3 regions of the Collimonas sp. GW821-FHT02H07 genome follow, and region 3 is predicted to be linked to each of the others. Evidence: predicted binding sites of a transcription regulator. Region 3 holds the regulator's gene; each other region holds the start of a gene.

What was found. Region 3 encodes HrcA, which represses chaperone genes, less so after heat shock. Its sites were predicted from a motif close to TTAGCACTCNNNNNNNNNGAGTGCTAA; they were not measured.
Region 1: rpoH (RNA polymerase sigma factor RpoH) is a predicted target of HrcA. The motif match lies at 1,185-1,211, and genes of this name have one in related genera.
Region 2: groES (co-chaperone GroES) is a predicted target of HrcA. The motif match lies at 1,083-1,109, and genes of this name have one in related genera.

The regions. Positions count from the first base shown of each region.
Region 1 covers NZ_JBWKVC010000007.1:227,408-229,675, reverse strand. The annotation lists gene AC07V8_RS13490 (response regulator) at 1-655, shown strand, start outside; gene AC07V8_RS13485 (GTPase) at 652-1,026, shown strand; gene rpoH (RNA polymerase sigma factor RpoH) at 1,282-2,181, shown strand.
Region 2 covers NZ_JBWKVC010000004.1:10,059-12,326, reverse strand. The annotation lists partial or broken gene AC07V8_RS08010 (di-heme oxidoredictase family protein) at 1-954, shown strand, start outside; gene groES (co-chaperone GroES) at 1,230-1,523, shown strand; gene groL (chaperonin GroEL) at 1,624-2,268, shown strand, end outside.
Region 3 covers NZ_JBWKVC010000008.1:160,161-162,428, reverse strand. The annotation lists gene AC07V8_RS14450 (HAD family hydrolase) at 1-350, shown strand, start outside; gene hrcA (heat-inducible transcriptional repressor HrcA) at 417-1,439, shown strand; gene AC07V8_RS14440 (TfoX/Sxy family protein) at 1,456-1,827, shown strand; gene fur (ferric iron uptake transcriptional regulator) at 1,846-2,268, opposite strand, start outside.

The DNA.
Region 1 (2,268 bases), on a different contig from region 3:
CGAGGGGCATGTAGTAACCGCCGCGGAAAATGCACAACAGGCTCGCGAGTTTCGTCAGGGCGGCGTGCCCGATCTGGTGCTGCTCGACATCTGGATGCCGGACACCGACGGCGTGACGCTGCTCAAGGAATGGCAGCGCGACGGCTTGCTGACCATGCCGGTCATCATGATGTCCGGCCACGCCACCATCGACACCGCGGTAGAAGCGACGCGCATCGGCGCCCTGAATTTCCTGGAAAAACCGATTGCCTTGCAAAAACTGCTGAAAGCGGTCCAGCAGGGCTTGTCGCAAGGACCGAAGACCGCCCGCGCGCCAACCCTCTATCCGCAGCCGGTCGCCGCAACCAGCGAATTGGGCGACGTGGTCGCCGCCGCGGGCGCCTTTAACAACCCCATATCATCCGACAGCGGACACGCCGCAGCCATGCCGTCGGTGGCCGCAGCCTCGGAAAACCTGTTCTCGACATCGTTCGGCCTGCCCTTGCGTGAAGCGCGCGATGCTTTCGAGCGCGCTTATTTCGAATACCATCTGATCCGCGAAAGCGGCAGCATGACCAGAGTGGCCGAAAAAACCGGACTGGAGCGGACCCATCTGTACCGGAAACTGAAGCAACTCGGCGTCGATCCGGGAAAGCTGTCGAAAAAGGGCGGATGACCCTCACAACGCTAGTCAGCGGCAGAACGGCGAGCGCGCGCGAAGCCGCGATCTGGTCTGCACTGCAGCAAGAACTGGCGCGCAATGGCGCCCATCAAGCTACCGCACTGATTCTGGAAGGCCTCGCCGACGGCAAGCTGGCGACCGCCGAGCTGCCGCCTGAACTGGAAATCAAACGCATTGCTCCCGGCTGCTTTTGCTGCATTGGCAATCTGACGCTGCGGGTTACCCTGAACCGGCTGCTGCGCAAAGCCCCGGCGCGGCTGTTCATCAGCATTGCCGACGATACGCATTTGCAGCAGATCCACGATTTCCTGAGCCAGCCGCCCTACGACGCTTACCTCTCCCTGACCCCTGACCTTGTAGCCTGAACCATTGCCAGCCGCAGGAATTGTCCTGCGGCTATGCAGCATTTTCCTGCCGCCGGTACGCAACTTTCCTCGGCTTTCCCCCTCTAAGTTGTTGCGTATGACAATCATAAGAATAATTCCAATAGCAGCACGCTATGTACATTCACTAACAAATCCTATTAGCACTCTGAATTAGAGAGTGCTAATATATTCCCGTCATACGTCTGATCGTTGATCAACCGGCAGCCTGAGCTGGCCGGACAGCAAGGAGAAAGAATGAAGAATCCATCAGTCAGCACCGCATTAATGCCTACCGAGAGCAACGCCCTGGCGCTCGGCTTTTCCGGCACGCTGGGGAATATTGACGCGTATATCTCGGCCGTGAACCGCCTGCCGATGTTGACACATGATGAAGAAATTTCCCTGGCACAACAACTGCGCGACAAAAACGACCTTGGCGCCGCACAAAAGCTGGTGCTTTCACATTTGCGCCTGGTCGTCTCGATCGCCCGCGGCTACCTCGGGTATGGCCTGCCGCACGCCGACCTGATCCAGGAAGGCAATATCGGCCTGATGAAAGCAGTCAAGCGCTTCGACCCGGACCAGGGCGTACGGCTGGTGTCGTATGCCATGCACTGGATCAAGGCGGAAATGCATGAATACATCCTGAAAAACTGGCGCCTGGTGAAAGTAGCCACCACCAAGGCGCAGCGTAAGCTGTTTTTCAATCTGCGCAGCCACAAGGAAGGCCTGGACGCGATGACGCCGTCGCAGGTCGACGCCCTGGCCAAGACCCTCAACGTCAAGCGCGAAGAAGTGATCGAGATGGAAACGCGCCTGACCGGCCGCGATATCGCGCTGGATGCGCCGACCGATGACGACGATGACAAATTTGCACCGATCGCCTATCTGTCGTCGGAATCGCAGGAACCGACCAAGGTGCTGGAAGCCCAGCGCTACGACCGCCTGCAATCGGAAGGCCTCGAATCTGCCCTGGGCAAGCTGGATGAACGCTCACGGCGCATCGTTGAAGCCCGCTGGCTGGCCAACGACGACGGATCCGGCGCCACCTTGCATGAGCTGGCCGACGAATTCGGCGTCTCAGCGGAACGCATACGACAGATTGAAGCGGTTGCCTTGAAGAAAATGAAAGGTTCGCTGGCCGCATTTGCCTGATCATCGATCTTTTCCCTATAAAGCCTCCTGCAGCCTTATGGTCCAGGGGGCTTTGTTTTGCGTCCCGGTGTTATAATGTTGCCTTTA
Region 2 (2,268 bases), on a different contig from region 3:
ACCGGCGATCACAACGAGCCGGGCAATGACCGCTATGCGCCGGCTGTCGGGCTGCAGGGGCAACGCTTTAATCAGTCGGCCTGTATCGCCTGTCACGTCAACAACGGCCGCAGCATCGCGCCAGGCGCATTGAACCAGCGGCTGGACAGCATGTCGGTGCGGGTTGCGATGATCGACGCCAGCGGGCAGCAGCTGCCGCATCCGCAGTACGGCACCGCCGTGCAGATGAATGGCGCATCGGCAAGCGGAACTTCGCAGAACTGGGGCAACGGCGTCAGCGTCGGCGGCTTCGAGAGCCGTTCAGTGAAGCTGGCCGACGGCGCGGCAGTCGAGTTGCGCAAGCCGACGCTTGCCTTCGAGGGGCCGGTGCCGGACGCCGTCTCCCTGCGCGCCGCCCAGCCGATGATTGGCACCGGCTTGCTGGAAGCCGTGCCGGAAGCGGACATCCTGGCGCGCGCTCGCGCCACACCGGATGAGGATGGCGTCAAGGGCTTGCCTAACTTCGTCTTCGATCCCGAGACGGGCGCCGTGCGCCTGGGCCGCTTCGGCTGGAAGGCATCCAAGGCGACGCTGCGCCAGCAGGCCGCTTCGGCGCTGCTGCTGGACATGGCCGTGACCTCGCCGGTCTACCCCAACCGCGCCTGCAACACTGACCCTGCCGGCTGCGCGTCCGTCGGCGTGCAAAAGGGCATCTCTGAGTCCGATCTGCAAGCGATCTCCCACTATCTTTCGCTGGTGGGCGTGCCGGCCCAGCGCAGTCTGGCCAGCGGCTTCCCCAAGGGCGTAGCGCCATTGGATGAACACCGTGTCGATCCGGTACAGGTCAGCAGCGGCGCCAAGGTCTTCCAGGGCATACGCTGCACCGCCTGCCACGCAGTGGAGAATGTGCCGGCCATGCCATTCGACGGCCTTCCCACCAGCGCCAATAGCTGCGCGCACTCCTTTCAGAAATAAAAGAGCTTCCTTCGATCCCAATCATGATCATTAAGCAACAAACGAATATCGATAATTGCGAATTATGCAATTCAAGATAAAGGCAAACTGGGATGCGGGCTTGAAAAATGGACAGAGCGTCCCTATACTTAGCACTCGTTAGGAGAGAGTGCTAACAATCTCCCCGAACTCACTAGTCACTGTGCGGCGCATATATATAGCAAAGCAGAACAGTGGTGCTTTGCTGCGATGTTGCTGCAAATACAAATAACCTGTTGAATCTTAAGGAGTCACATATGAATCTTCGTCCTTTGCACGATCGCGTTATCGTCAAGCGTCTCGACCAGGAAACCAAGACCGCATCCGGTATCGTGTTGCCTGAAGCGGCTGCTGAAAAGCCGGATCAAGGTGAAGTGCTGGCCGTCGGTAACGGCAAGATTCTGGAAAACGGCAACGTCCGTGCGCTGGCAGTCAAGGTTGGCGATCGCGTTCTGTTCGGCAAATACTCGGGCCAGGCTGTCAAGATCGACGGCAATGAGCTGCTGGTAATGCGCGAAGAAGACCTGTTTGCCGTAGTCGAAGGCAAGTAATTCCGGTCAGTCCGGGATTCTCTGATTGGCCGGCGCCTGGCGCTTCCGATCAGATCCGTACACGACACAATCGAATTCAACGTATTCAGGAGAATAAAACATGGCAGCAAAACAAGTAATTTTCGGCGATGAAGCACGCGCCAAGATCGTCAACGGCGTCAACATCCTGGCTAACGCAGTCAAGGTCACCCTGGGTCCTAAGGGCCGTAACGTGGTTCTGGAACGCAGCTTCGGCGCCCCTACCGTGACTAAAGACGGTGTTTCGGTCGCTAAAGAAATCGAACTGAAAGACAAGCTGGAAAACATGGGCGCGCAGCTCGTGAAAGAAGTTGCTTCCAAGACTTCCGACAACGCTGGCGACGGCACCACTACCGCTACCGTGCTGGCACAAGCTATCGTTCGCGAAGGCTTCAAGTACGTTGCCGCCGGTTTCAACCCGACAGACCTGAAGCGCGGTATCGACAAAGCTGTTGTCGCCATCGTTGCTGAAATCAAGACGCTGTCGAAGCCGACTACAACCAGCAAGGAAATCGCGCAAGTTGGTTCGATCTCCGCTAACTCCGACACCGACATCGGTGAAATCATTGCCAAGGCAATGGACAAAGTCGGCAAAGAAGGCGTGATCACAGTTGAAGATGGCAAGTCGCTGGAAAACGAACTGGACATCGTCGAAGGCATGCAATTCGACCGCGGCTACCTGTCGCCATACTTCATCAACAACCAAGAGAAGCAAGTTGTTGCCCTG
Region 3 (2,268 bases):
AGCGCCGCCTGCCGCTGGGTACCGTCTCGAACGGCTTTGCCGATCTTGGGAAAATCGGCCTGGCCGGCCATTTCCAGGCCTCGATCGCGGCCCACAGCTTCGGCAGCGGCAAGCCCGATCCGGCGATTTTCCACGCTTCCTGCGCCGCCCTCAAGGTAGCGCCGCAGGAAGCCCTGTACGTCGGCGACGACCCCATGCTGGACGTGGTCGGCGCCCAGCAGGCCGGCTTGCAGGCGGTGTGGATCAATCGCTTTGAGCGCGCGCTGCCGGACGGCGTCCAGCCGCAAGCCAGCTGCACCAGCCTGGATGAACTGGAGGCATGGCTCGAACAAACGCGATTTGCTGGCTAAAACAGTGTATAAGTGCAGTCATAAGGCGCTGGCATGCAAGCACAGCGCTCGCTAAAATAGACCCATATGCAACTAGATAATCGCGCTCAAACCCTGCTCAAGGCCCTGGTCGAACGGTATATTGCCGACGGCCAGCCGGTCGGCTCGCGCGCCCTGTCCAAGATCTCGGGACTGGAGCTGTCGCCGGCGACCATCCGCAACATCATGGCCGACCTCGAGGAAATGGGCTTCGTCGCCAGTCCCCATACTTCTGCCGGACGGGTGCCGACGCCGCGCGGCTACCGCATGTTCGTCGATACCCTGCTGACGGTCGAGGCCATCGACGAGACCGCGCTCGAATCGAAAATGCAAAACAGCCTGCAGCCCAGCTCGCAGCAGAAAATCATCACCAATGCAGCGCAAGTGTTGTCATCCTTATCGCATTTTGCCGGCGTCGTGCTGAGTCCGCGACGCGAATCGATTTTCCAGCAGATCGAATTCCTGCGGCTGTCGGAAAAACGCATCCTGCTGGTGATCGTCAGCCCCAGCGGCGACGTCCAGAACCGCTTGCTGCTGACCGATGTCGACTACAGTCCGGCGAAACTGGTGCAGGCAGCCAACTATATCAACCAGCATTACGGCGGCCTCAGCCTGGACGACGTCCGCCTGCGCCTGCAAGGCGAATTGCGCAAGCTGCGCGACGACATGACCTGGCTGATGCAGGCCGCGGTGGAAGCCGGCAGCGATGCCATGACCGACAACAGCGACGAAGTGGTGATTTCCGGCGAACGCAATCTGCTCAGCGTGACCGACCTGTCGTCCAACATGGATTCCTTGCGCAAGCTGTTCGACATGTTCGAGCAAAAAACCGGCCTGATGCAGTTGCTCGATATTTCCGGCAAGGCCACCGGCGTGCAGATCTTCATCGGCGGCGAATCGCAGCTGGTGCCGATGGATGAGATGAGCGTGGTGACGGCGCCGTATGAAGTCAACGGCAAGATCGTCGGCACGCTGGGCGTGATCGGGCCGACGCGGATGGCTTATGAACGGGTGATCCCGATCGTGAATATCACCGCCAAGCTGCTGTCGAACGCCCTGAGCCACAGCTGACCCCAAGCGCCGCCGCATGTCGCGCAACGACGCCATCATCGACTATATCCGCGAGCTGCTGGAGCCGTTTGGCGCGATCAGCGCGCGCCGCATGTTCGGCGGTTACGGCATCTATCACGACAGCGTGATGATCGGCCTGGTCGCCGACGGCACCTTGTTTCTCAAGACCGATGAACAGACCCGGCCGCAGTTTGCCGCCGCCGGTTGCCGGCCTTTCGTTACCGAGAGCAAGGGGAAGGCGATTGAGATGAGCTACTGGTCGGCGCCGGAAGACGCCATGGATTCGGCCGACGCCATGACGCCGTGGGCGCGGCTGGCTTATGCGGCGGCAGTGCGCAAGGCTAACGCCAAGCCGGCGCCTAAGGCAGCCAAGACACGTACGCGCTGAGCGGCAGCAAACAAGGGATCAGGCCTTTTTCTTGCGGCAGTCGCGGCAATGGCCGTACAGGGCCAGCGCATGGTCGGCGATTTCAAAGCCATGTTCCTTGGCGACGATTTTCTGGCGCTTTTCAATTTCTTCGTCGTAAAACTCTTCGACCAGGCCGCAATCCAGGCAGACCAGATGGTCGTGGTGCGAGCCTTCGTTGAGTTCGAACACGGCCTTGCCGGTTTCAAAGTGGTTGCGTTGCAACAGGCCTGCTTGCTCAAATTGCGTCAGTACGCGGTACACAGTTGCCAGGCCGACATCAAGATTTTCGCTGAGCAAGATCTTGTAGACGTCTTCAGCGCTCAGGTGCCGCACTTCGCTGTTCTGGAAGATTTCCAGGATTTTCAGGCGTGGCAATGTGGCTTTGAGGCCGCTGGCTTTTAGTTCGGATGGATTGTTCGG